2 regions of the Clostridium sp. CTA-5 genome follow, and region 2 is predicted to be linked to the other one. Evidence: riboswitches for the same ligand, from Rfam matches in the RefSeq annotation. Region 2 holds a riboswitch; the other holds the start of a gene.

Region 1 (6,433 bases), on a different contig from region 2:
TACTGTTAAGCTTATCCCATCTATTGATATGGATCCTTTGTATATTATGTACTTCAATACATTTTTGGATGATGATATTGTAAACCATGTACCATCTTCTTTTTTGTCAATTGATACTATCTTACCAATACCATCTATATGTCCACTTACAATATGCCCTCCAAACCTATCTTCTAACTTCATAGCTCTTTCAAGGTTAATCTTATCTCCAATTTTTAAATTTCCTAAAGTACTCTTATCTAAAGTTTCGCCCATAATATTAGCTTTAAATGAAGAACTAGTCATCTCTAAAACAGTAAGACATACTCCATTTGATGCTATACTATCGCCTATTTTAGTTCCTTCTAATACTTTATTTGCATTAATCTCTATTAATCCAAAACCACTATTTAAATTAAGTGATTCTACTCTACCTACCTCTTCAATAATTCCAGTAAACATTTCTTTTAATCCCCCTTTATTTACTATTTTTTATTACTATTTTTTATATAGCCTTCTATAACTATCTCATCACCTATATTTTTATAAGTTAAATTCTTTAAATTTACAGCATCACTTAATTTCCTAAATCCCTCTCCACCTATGCTTCCTTTGCTGTTTACTCCTCCTATAATTTTAGGAGCAATATAAAATCTAACTTTATCCACTATTCCTTGTTGCAACGAAGAAAAATTAATTTTTCCTCCACCTTCTACTAAGATTGAATCTATTTGAATTTTTCCAAGTTCAATCATAAGATCTTTTAAATCAACTTTTTTATTTTTATCTTTTACCTTAATAACCTTAATTTCTTCTTTTAATAATTGTTGCATCTTTATTTGGTCAGCATACCTAGTAGTAGCTACTATGGTGACTGCATCTTTATTTTTTATTACTTTAGAATTAATAGGAATTCTTAGCTTACTATCTAAAATGATTCTTACAGGATTTCTTCCATTATCAATTCTGCATGTAAGATTTGGATCATCATTAATAATTGTATTTACTCCAACCATAATAGCTGATAATTTTTTTCTTAATATATGACCGTCTTTTCTTGCTGCTTCTGAAGTAATCCATTTAGACTCACCTATAGATGTAGCTATTTTTCCATCTAGTGAAGTAGCACTTTTTAAAACTACAAAAGGAAGTTTTGAAGTAATATATTTAATAAATATCTCATTAAGTTCTTTACACTCTTTTTCTCTTATTCCAACTACTACTTCGATACCGTTTTCTTGCAGTTTTTCAATACTTTTTCCTGCTACTAGTGGATTAGGGTCTAACATCCCTATTACTACTTTTTGAAACTTGTTTTTAATTATTAAGTCAACACACGGTGGTGTTTTTCCATAATGATAACAAGGCTCTAATGTAACATAAATTGTACTTCCTTCTAGTATTTCAGTAGAATTTTTAACTGCATTTACTTCTGCATGTGGCCCTCCATAGTATTCATGATACCCTTGAGCTATTATTTTTCCATTTTTCACTATCACAGCACCAACTAACGGATTAGGATTTACTTTTCCTATACCTTTTTTAGCTAAATCTATAGCTAAGTCCATATAATTTTCATTCATCTTCTCACCCACTTTAATATTACTTATTTAGTTTTATCTATATTTAATTTTTTAAACTCTATTTTGATATAATTTATCTTTCTATTTCAATTTTTCTAATTTTATAAAAAAACAAAAAGACCTCTGAAGTTTTAAATATCTTCAGAGGTCTATAAACAAACATATTTAATGAATGATTACATCATTTAAAATAATTTTAAATAATCTACTCCATATAACATAAACTAATGCTTAAATTAATATTTTATAAATTAAAAACCCTGAACTCTAAATTTTAAGTTCAGGGAATAAAACATTCTAAATAACATAACTAAAAACCTAATAATAATTTAATTAGATTGATATATCATTCTCTTCTTTCATCCAGACTTTACTGTCGGCTTCGGAATCTAACCGAATCTGCTAAAAATAGCTCGCGGGCTTTACCGCCGGTAGGGAATTTCACCCTGCCCTGAAGATAATTTATTTAATTATATTTTCATATTATCACTTTTTTTGATTTATGTAAAGATTATTCTAAAATTTACTTAATTACTCATTTCTATTTTGAAATTTATATTCATTCCTTTTACCCAATTAATAGTTTCAACTGAATCAGTCCATGCTTCTAAACTATATTTAATATAATGCATAGCCTCAGCTTCACTACCGAATTTTGATATATTAGGTAATACCTTAGGAAGTTTCTTTTGTTTTATAATATATTGTATTACAAATGAATTTTTCTTATATGCTTTTCTTAGCATATCTTCTGCTTCCTTAATACGTCCTGTCTTATATAATAATAGTGCATTACTGTATACAACTGCTGCTAAATAATCATTCTTATATGTTTTGAAAAGTTTTTCTGCATCATCATATTTTTTTTCAATTAATAACCAACTAGATAAAATTCCTCTAAGCATTAAATTATCTTTTTCATTATATTCTAAAAGTTCAAAAGCATTTTTGATTGCCCCATCTCTCTCTCCCATTTTCCATAACTTAATTGCTAAAGTATATTTAGCTCCAAAAAATGGTTGAGCTTCTCTTCTTTTAAAAGTTTCTCTTGAAGCATTTTTTAAATCATCTATTCCTAAAATATTCTTTCCTGCATTAACAGCCTTCTCTAGTAATTCTTTTTGTTCATTTTCACTTAAATTATTATTCTTTGATAATATTATATAAGCATCTGAACAATTTTCACAAATACTTAAAGCTTCTTTTGCATATTTTACTTTTTTATTGTAATTTTTTTCACTCCAAGCTCTTCTCATGATCTTTTGAGCTATTAAAAATTCTTCACTAATTTGCAATTTTTCTTTTGACTTATCAGCTTCATGTTTTTCTGTAACTTTACATTCTTTTTCTACTGTTGAACTGTCTACACTTTTACCAGAGTGTATCATCCAAATTTCATTTTCTTTTGACATCTTCAGTAAAGTTCTCACTTCTTTTGACTTTGTTGAGCCTGTACTACTGCTAACTCCAAATTCTTTATATAAGTCAAGTGCTTTAATATATGGCTCTTCTTTAACATCAAATAGATTGTTTATTGTTCCGATAGCATGTACAATGCCTGCTGCCCATGAAGAACCCTTTCCTTTTTTTAATATATCTTCATGATTTAAGCATAAATCTTGTAAAGCTTTTATACAAATATCCTCATATTCTTGATTAAGATGTTCTTTAGAAAATTTATTTATCTTTTCTACAATTTCTTCATACTTGCCAACTATTGAGTTAGGTAAATTTTGCATTCTTCTGATAACTCCTTTTTAAGAATCTCTAATAAATTTGATTTTTATACTTAACAATTCAAAAATATATAATCAAATTTATATACTTAAGTTTTTCAATCTTATTATATTATATAGTTTAATTACACTATAGTGCAAGTGCCACAAACTACCGTAAAATTAATTATATTATAATTTATTGCTGTTTATCTAAAAACATTAGGTTTAATGTTTTTAGATAAAATGTAATCCTCTTGAAATTATATCATATTATATAAAATTATACACGTTAATACATGTTATCAATTTATTTTTATTTTTTATGCATATTATAAATATTAATTTATACATCTAAGTGCTAATTATATCACAATAAAATACTAACTTAAAACATAAAATAAAAAGCAGTTGTTCTATTAAGTACCAAAGCACAAATATAATTCTTAATAGGTGGTGATATATTTGTTGTTTGTAAGTTTGCATAAATTTTATCATATATTATCTACTCCATATGATAAATTTAATTTGCTTTTAAAAAAAAATTTTAATATAACTGATTCTATTTTTGACGATTTATACTTAAAAAAATTTTTTAATCATCTTTGGATATCAAAAACAAACTCCAATATTAGTAAAATTAAATCTAAATACAGTTATAAAGTAATAGAAAAAAATTTAAACTTAATAAAAATAAAGTTTAATTATATCTACTCTTTTTCTTTTGATAATTTTCCAACTGGAATTAAATCAGTTTCTATTGATGAATATCTTATCATATTAAAAAAAATTAATAAAAAGTATAAAATCATTTTTCTTGTTAATAAAGAAGAAGAACCTTATCTATATAAAAATGTATTCGAACAAAACCTGTTTGAAATTGATAGTTTGATTAATTCTGATAGAATAAACATTTGGAGTTCAAAAATTAAAGTGTTAGACAGATTGTATAAAAAATTTTTAGAAACAACCAATTTCTATAGAACTCCTTATTCTGAAAATAAAGAGTTTAACTATAATCCATTACTAGCATGTGAATATGCTGAAAAATTTGCTTTAGTCCCTAATGATCAATATAAATTATTTGAAGGCTCTGGTGGAGATTGTACTAATTTTGTTTCTCAATCAATAAATTTTGCTGGAATTGAAACCACAAAAATTTGGAAACCATACTCTAACTCTTGGGTTAGAGTTGAAGAACTTTATTCTTACTTAATATCTAATAAAATAGGAATTGAAATTAAAAATGACTCTCCTATGACTAAAGGATCTATAATTCAATTTTATACTCCTAAGATAGGTAGATTCTCTCATTCAGGAATAATTACACATACACTTTCAAATGGCGATTATTTATATTGCTGTCATAGCTATAATAAACTAAATTACCCTCTAAGCTTAAGTTATCCTACAATCTATCCTAAAATAAGAAATATAGAGATATTATAAACAAAAATTTAAATCTAAAAAGATAGTCTCCATTATTTCTAATTCACAAAAATAGGAATAGTACAGTTGCTAGCTTTAGATAACTTTAACAAAAATAAGGCATCTTAGTTTATAAATAATCTAAGATGCCTTATTAATATTAACTAATTATAATCATATATAATAAATTTTCCATATAACTTCTTGACTAAGCTCATTAGTTAATGAATAAACTTTATGAGACTTATATACATACTATAATTATAGTATGTATATTTTATTTTAAACTGTTATTTCACTCTTTATTTTCAATGCGTCTTCATTATTTTTTATAATAGGATCTATATACTCATTTATAAATTCAACTACTTGACTTGGTGCTCTACCTATAAACTTTTTAGGATCTATAATTCCTAATATTTCATCTTTAGTTAATCCAAAAGAATCATCATTTATTATTCTTTCAATTAAATCATTATCTAAGCCTTCACCTTTTACTCTTTGTGCTGCTGCCATTGAATGAACTCTAATTCTTTCATGTAATTCTTGTCTATCTCTACCTCTTTTTACAGATTCCATCATTATGTTTTCAGTAGCCATAAATGGTAGTTCTCTTAAAACATGTGAAGCAATTACCTTATCATATACTACCATATTTTCAGCAATATTTATGTAAAGATTTAAAACACCATCCAATGCTAAGAAGCCTTCTGCAACAGATAATCTTTTATTAGCTGAATCATCTAGTGTTCTTTCAAACCATTGAGTCCCAGCAGTAATAGCTGGATTTAATGAATCTACTATTACATATCTAGCTAACGCACTTATTCTTTCACTTCTCATAGGATTTCTCTTATATGCCATCGCTGATGATCCAATTTGATTTTTTTCAAAAGGTTCTTCCATTTCCTTCATACTTTGAAGTAATCTTAAATCATTACTAAATTTATATGCACTTTGAGCTATTTCAGATAAAGTATTTAAAACTATTGAATCTAGTTTTCTTGGATACGTTTGTCCTGTAACTCCAAAACTCTTATCAAATCCCATTTTCTTTGCTACTATTTCATCAAGAGCTTTAACCTTTTTTTCATCTCCATCAAAAAGTTCCATAAAGCTAGCTTGAGTTCCAGTAGTACCTTTAACCCCTCTTAGCTTTAAAGTAGATAATACAAAATCTATGTTTTCTACATCCATAACTAAATCTTGCATCCAAAGTGTTGCTCTCTTACCAACTGTAGTTAATTGAGCAGGTTGATAATGAGTAAAACCTAATGTTGGTAAATCTTTATATTCAATAGCAAATTTCTTTAAATGGTTTAATACTGTTACTATCTTATTCTTTATTAGTAACAATGCATCTCTCATTATTATTATGTCAGTATTATCCCCAACATAACATGAAGTTGCTCCAAGATGTATTATCCCTTTCGCAGTTGGACATTGAAGACCATATGCATATACATGACTCATTACATCATGTCTTACCTCTTTTTCTTTTTTTGTAGCTTCTTCATAATTTATATCATTAATATGACTTTTTAGCTCTTTTATTTGTTCGTCTGTTATGTTTAAACCTAATTCTTTTTCACATTCAGCAAGAGCTACCCATAATTTTCTCCATGTTGTAAATTTCATATCATCTGAAAAAATAAAACTCATTTCCTTAGATGCATATCTTGAATTTAATGGTGTGCTATATAAATTTCTCATTTAAAAACCTCCACA
Region 2 (6,433 bases):
AAATTAATGTATTCTAAGAAATGGATGGTAAATATAACTGAATAATAAAAATAAGTTATTATTTTAGAATTACGCTATGTTTTCAAAGTAGTGTTGATATTGTAGTATAAACATTCATTTAAAAGATAGCTTACATTTAAATGAGAAAATTTTAATTAATATATAAGTATTGTCAAAATAATAACAAAGTTATATAATAAAAATGTAATGAAAATTAAAAATATATCTTCAGGGCAGGGTGAAAATCCCTACTGGCGGTACAGCCCGCGAGCTTAGTTTAAGCAGATTCGGTGTAATTCCGAAGCCAACAGTATAGTCTGGATGAAAGAAGGTAACCTATTAGGAATTAAGATTTTTTTCTTATTTTTTTAGTATATGCCCTGATGTGTTTTACATCAGGTTTTTTTTATTCTTTAGGAAATTATATACTTTAAAATCTGTGGATAACCTCTAGAATATCTTGTCTTATAGGTATTATAAGTACCAACTAAAGAATAAAAAATAATCATATGCCGCACCATTATTCCTGCACTACGTTTGGAAAGGGTGCATGGCTAAAAAAAATCGACGCTCCACAGTCGCTTAGTGATTTTTTTATTATTTAGAAAACTATATAGTCAAATTTGTGGATAAGCTATATTAAAATTAGTTTAAAAATGTAGAGAGATTATCTAAAGAATAAAAAAGAAAGCATATAAAGCTAATAAGATATTAAAATCAAAAACCTAATAAGCTACACCGAGGAGATAATCTTTTGGGAGGCAAAAAATGAATAAAAGCACAAACAAATTAATTAAAATTTCTTTATTATCAGCAATAGCACTTATACTTATGTATTTTGAATTTCCAGTAATTCCAATTTTCCCATGGCTTAAAATAGATTTAAGTGATGTACCAGCATTGCTTGGAGCCTTTGGATTTGGACCATTAGTAGGAGTACTAATAGAATTTATAAAGAATATATTGATATTATTAATAAAGGGAAGTCAGAGCAGTTTTGTAGGAGAACTTGCAAACTTTTTAATAGGAGCATCATTAATATTACCAGCGGGTATAGTGTACAATAGAAATAAAAGTAAAAAAACTGCCATATTAGGGATGATTTTAGGTGGAGTTTGTATTGAAATAGTAGGAATATTAGCTAATGTATACCTATTATTACCAGCATATGGAATGAATTTAGAAAGTGCTGAATTGTTAAAATATGTTACCTGGGGATTACTACCTTTTAATGGAATAAAATCAATTTTAGTTTCAGTATTAACATATATTTTATATAAAAAAGTATCAGTTTCTATTTTTAAAGTTGATTCTAATTTTGGAAGTCAAAAAAATAATAAGAAAACAATAATACAATAATATATAAGTTCCAATAAAGTTTGTTTATTAATATAAATCTTAGAATATTTATAAATAGTACTACCACCAACTATAGTGAGGAACTTATATAGAAAAATTTATGATATATATGCTTCTAACTAGATATTATTAATTAAAGATACAATTTTCTATAAAAATTATATAAAAGATTATAAATGTATTAACTTAATTAGAACATATATATAGAAAAACAGTAAGGATTAAAAAATTCTTACTGTTTTTTATCTATACGCCACATTATTATAGCGTCTTCTTTATTATCTTCATAGTAATTTTTTCTTATACCATTTTCTCTAAAACCGAATTTATGATATAAGTTTTGAGCAATAATATTTCCTGCACGTACTTCTAAAGTATATGATTTACATCCTTTATTTTTAGTATAATCAATTAAAGCTTTCAATAATTCAGAACCGACCTTTTGTTTTCTATAATCAGGATGAACTGCAATATTAGTTATATGTGCTTCATCAAGTATTAGCCAGGCACCAGCAAAACCTACAACTTTGTTATCAATTTTTGCAACAATATAAGTAGCTAAAGGATTAGATAATTCGTCTAAATAAGATTTTTTACTCCAACAAACTGAAAAACTTAAAGAACTAATTTCTAATACTTCATCAATATCCTCTTCATTTAATAAACTAGTTTGTAATTGCATTACTTAGTTTCATCCTTTGCTCATATTCTCTTTCAGCTTGTGGTTTTTTTAGATAAAATGGAGCAGAATTAGGATCATCGTAGTTACCGTTTTTTAGCATTTTTATTCCTAATTCTCCTAAAGAAGAAGCTCTTATTATATTTAAATGATTTGATGGAAAATTACAATTTAAACAATTTTCTAATAAGTATTCTTTGTTATTTGGTACTCCATCTCCAATAAACATAACTTTTTCTCCTTTAGAATTAAGCATATCAACTAATTCATTAATATCAATAGCTGAATAATCCATTATTTTTTCTAATTCACCATTACAAGTTTTATATAATGCAGTATATACATTATTTCTTAGTGCATCCATTATAGGACAGATAATTCCATCAAATGAGGCTACACTAAATGCAAGTGCATCTAAGCTAGATATACTAACATAAGGTTTATTACTTCCAAAACTTAAACCTTTAATAGTAGCCATTCCTATTCTTAATCCAGTAAAAGATCCAGGGCCTTTAGAAACCACAAAACCATCAATATCGTCAATATCTAGATTGTTGCTTTTTAATAAATCTTGAATTATAGTCATCAATACAACAGAATGTTCTTTTTTATCATTTAATGTAATTTCTCCTAATAGTTTATCTTCATCCATTAAAGCAGCAGTAGCAACTTTTGAAGATGAGTCCACACTTAATATAATCATAATTCCAACTCCTTAATATATTCATATCTTTTACCATAAGGTGTTAACGTTATTTTTCTGTAATCATCACCTTTATTTAAATCTTTTTCTATATTTATATGTAAAAAATCGTCTGGTAGAATTTCTTCAATGTAATTTGCCCATTCAATAATAGAAACACTTTCAGAAAAAATATAATCATCAAATCCAATTGCATAAATTTCATCAGGATCATTTACTCTATAAACGTCAAAATGATTTAATTTTAATCTACCATCTTCATATTCATTTACAATTGTAAAGGTTGGACTTGTAATATCTTCCTTTATATCTAATCCAAGTGCTATACCCTTTGTAATATGTGTTTTACCAGTACCTAGATCTCCAGTCAAACAAATTATATCACCAGCATTCACTAATTTACCTATTTTTGTCCCTAATTTAGTAGTATCATCTATACTATAAACATTAAATTCCATTTAATTACTTACTCCTTTCTAAGTGAGTATATAAAAACATATAATTAATACCATCTTTTTATTTTATCCAAATTTTTTTATAAAAGCAAAGGTATAACCAAGATTTATAATAAAACAAAAACAAAATTAATGTAAATTTATACTTTAAATTGTAAACAAAATTTTATTATTGTAATCATAAAAGAATTATACTATAAAATTGTAACAAATTTGTATACACTTTTTTTTATTAATTGATATAATAGAATATGTAATGTATTATTATATTTTAGTATAATAACTAAAAATTATATTAATTTTTTAATAATTATATAAATTTCAATAAAGTTTGTTCGTTAATATAAATATAATAGGTAACAAGTTTTTTATAATTTAGAATATATACATTAAAATAAAGAGAATTTAAGAAATTTTCGGAGGTGAATAATTTGAAAAAGATAACATTTGTTATGGTTGTGATAACAATTGCTTTTTCATTAGGAATAGGTTTATTTTCTAATCCGTTGTTAGCGAATACTGAAAATAATCCAAAGAATTTGAGAGATAGATATTTAAATATAATGACAGTTAATAAACCACAATATCAAATGGTAAAAAAGATTGTGAAAGATAAACATAATGTACAATATATGTTTGCAGATGAGAAGAATATTAAAGATTTTAAATATACTAAAGACGTTATTGAAAATGTTTCTAATATGGACCTGTTTATATATACAGGTACAACTTTTGAACCGTGGGCAAATAGTTTTATTGGTGAACTTGAAAAAGGTAATATTGGAATAATAAATCTATCTAGAGGAATGAGACTTTTAAATTATGATGTAAATGGATCATCTAAGGAAAATCCTTATTATTTTGAAGGGATAGAAACTTATAAAATAGCATTATATAATGTTAAAGCTGCAATTCAAGATAGAGACCCAGAAAATAGAGAATATTATGAAGAAAATTATAATAATGCAATAAAAGAATTAAATGATAGACTAGAAGTTTATTCGAAAAAAATAGAAAGTTTAAAGAGCTATACATTTTTAACATTGAATAATAATTTTGATTATTTAACTAAAGATTTAGGGTTAAATGTATTAAAACTTGATAATCATGAAATATCTGAATTCGTAAAAATTAATAATTTGGATAAAAATAAACTTGTTATATTAAAAGATGGTACAGAACAAACAAGTATGGATTTATCTAAATATGCAGTAGTGAATTTATGGAAATATGATGGGAATATGTCTTTTGATGACTTAATTTTATATAATGTAGAAGTATTAACAGATTTAATTGTAGAAAACAGTTGATTTTTTAATAATTATGTTATATAATAATTATTGTCTTTAAAGGGGTATGGCTCAACGGTAGAGTAGTGGTCTCCAAAACCATTGGTTCTGGGTTCAAATCCTAGTGCCCCTGCCAGAATTGTCGTAGCACGTTGTGCTACGGCTTTTTTTATTTTAAAAGACAAGCTACCTTGTAAAACGGCTTATAGAGCTATTTTGCAGAGTGGGTAATATTAACATGTACTAGCTAATACTCATTTGTGAGGGGCAATAAGGGGCAAAAAAAGGGGCAAAATTGTACGAGTTAAGTTTAAAATGTGCTGGAAATTTTGAAATTTTTTATTAATCTATAAGTCAAATTTTTGAACTAATATTTATACAAATATAAATAAGTATTAATATATAAAACTGATAATCTCGCCAATACTTAAGATAAGTATTGGCGAGAAGTTTTTATATAATAATTATAGTAAATAATGTGAATAAATGAAATAGATGGTATAATTATTTAGAAGAATTGCTTATGGGGAGGATAAAAATGGCAGTAGGACTACAAGAAAATGAATTAGAGAAAATGTTTGAAGAAGAAAGGGAAATTCCAGATGTATGGTTAATACCCAAAGAAGAGTTAGAGGGAATTCAGAATACTATTTTAAATGATAATACATATAATTTTACAGTTGAAGGACCTGCTGGATCAGGAAAAACTGTTTTAGCTACATATAAATTTTTGGAATTAATTGCATTACATGGATCAGAAAAGATTACATTAGTAGTATATACACTAGCATTGATGGAATTTATAAAAAATGGATTAGAGAATACGATAGAAATGTATAAGGATGAAATGGTAGAAAATATAAAAATAGATAACTTAAATATACTTAGTTCAGAAAGCAAAGATTTTGAAGAAAAAATTTGTAATGATGAAATAGAATATATATTAGTAGATGAATCACAAGATATGAAAAGAGATCTTATAGTAAAAATAAATAATAATATAAAAAATTTAATGTTTTTTGGAGATGATGGACAAACTTTATATAAAGATAGAATATCAATGGCAGAAATAAAAAATATGATAAAGAAAAAAATAAATAATAATACTTATAATATAGATAAACATTATAGGGTATCAAAATCAATAATGAAATTTGCAGAGTGTATTATTGAAAGAAATGATTTAATTGATAATTGTTATAATAAAGAAATAACATATAAACCAATAATGGTAAAATGTAATAAATTGGATGATGAACTTAACTTTATAATGAATACAATAAAAAAATATGATTTAAGAAATGTAGGTATATTTGTTAATAATGAAGAATCTATAAGGAATGCAACTGAATACTTTGAAAAAAATAATTATGGATACAAATATAAATTAAAAAGTGATATTAAAACATTAAATTTTAATGATATAGACAATCCAACAATATTAACATATCATAGTTCTAAGGGATTGCAATTTGACACAGTATTTGTAACATGTTGTGATAATAAAAAGGTATATGCAACAAAAAAGAATGATGAACTTAAATATAGAAATAGTCTATTTGTAGCATGCACAAGAGCCAAACGTAGATTATATATAACTTATCATGGAATATTAAATGAGTTTATGATAAATATTAGTTCAAATTTATATAATGAAAGGATTAACTAAATGGAGATATATTTTGCAAGTAAAATTGAAAATTTTAATAATATATTTTCTTTACAATTCTTACTTCCTGTAGAGAATTATAAACGAATTTATAACTATAAAGAAAGTCGATTTGATATAAATAATGAATATATAACTTTTTATAATAATATTCCTAAAATAAAAGAAGATGAATTTATTATTAAATTTGAAATTAAGGATAAGAAAAACTTTATTCAAGTAAATGAAAGTGTATCTATATATCCTAAAAATTTTAGTATTGCTGATGGAATAATTATT

What was found. Region 2 has a riboswitch for FMN ahead of ACYUET_RS16345 (ECF transporter S component). Riboswitches for the same ligand answer to the same signal wherever they lie in the genome.
Region 1: it holds a riboswitch for FMN, as region 2 does, so the genes downstream of both, ribD (bifunctional diaminohydroxyphosphoribosylaminopyrimidine deaminase/5-amino-6-(5-phosphoribosylamino)uracil reductase RibD) here and ACYUET_RS16345 (ECF transporter S component) in region 2, are expected to answer to the same signal.

Annotation. Positions count from the first base shown of each region.
Region 1 covers NZ_BAAAAT010000005.1:319,058-325,490, reverse strand. Annotated here, with positions in the region: gene ACYUET_RS12170 (riboflavin synthase) at 1-441, opposite strand, end outside; gene ribD (bifunctional diaminohydroxyphosphoribosylaminopyrimidine deaminase/5-amino-6-(5-phosphoribosylamino)uracil reductase RibD) at 465-1,562, opposite strand; FMN riboswitch at 1,910-2,025, opposite strand; gene ACYUET_RS12160 (DUF6398 domain-containing protein) at 2,090-3,301, opposite strand; gene ACYUET_RS12155 (amidase domain-containing protein) at 3,743-4,726, shown strand; gene purB (adenylosuccinate lyase) at 4,988-6,418, opposite strand.
Region 2 covers NZ_BAAAAT010000011.1:94,018-100,450, forward strand. Annotated here, with positions in the region: gene ACYUET_RS16340 (MATE family efflux transporter) at 1-45, shown strand, start outside; FMN riboswitch at 221-337, shown strand; gene ACYUET_RS16345 (ECF transporter S component) at 769-1,359, shown strand; gene rimI (ribosomal protein S18-alanine N-acetyltransferase) at 1,592-2,041, opposite strand; gene tsaB (tRNA (adenosine(37)-N6)-threonylcarbamoyltransferase complex dimerization subunit type 1 TsaB) at 2,025-2,741, opposite strand; gene tsaE (tRNA (adenosine(37)-N6)-threonylcarbamoyltransferase complex ATPase subunit type 1 TsaE) at 2,738-3,199, opposite strand; gene ACYUET_RS16365 (metal ABC transporter substrate-binding protein) at 3,628-4,506, shown strand; tRNA gene ACYUET_RS16370 (tRNA-Trp) at 4,547-4,621, shown strand; gene ACYUET_RS16375 (3'-5' exonuclease) at 5,024-6,154, shown strand; gene ACYUET_RS16380 (hypothetical protein) at 6,155-6,433, shown strand, end outside.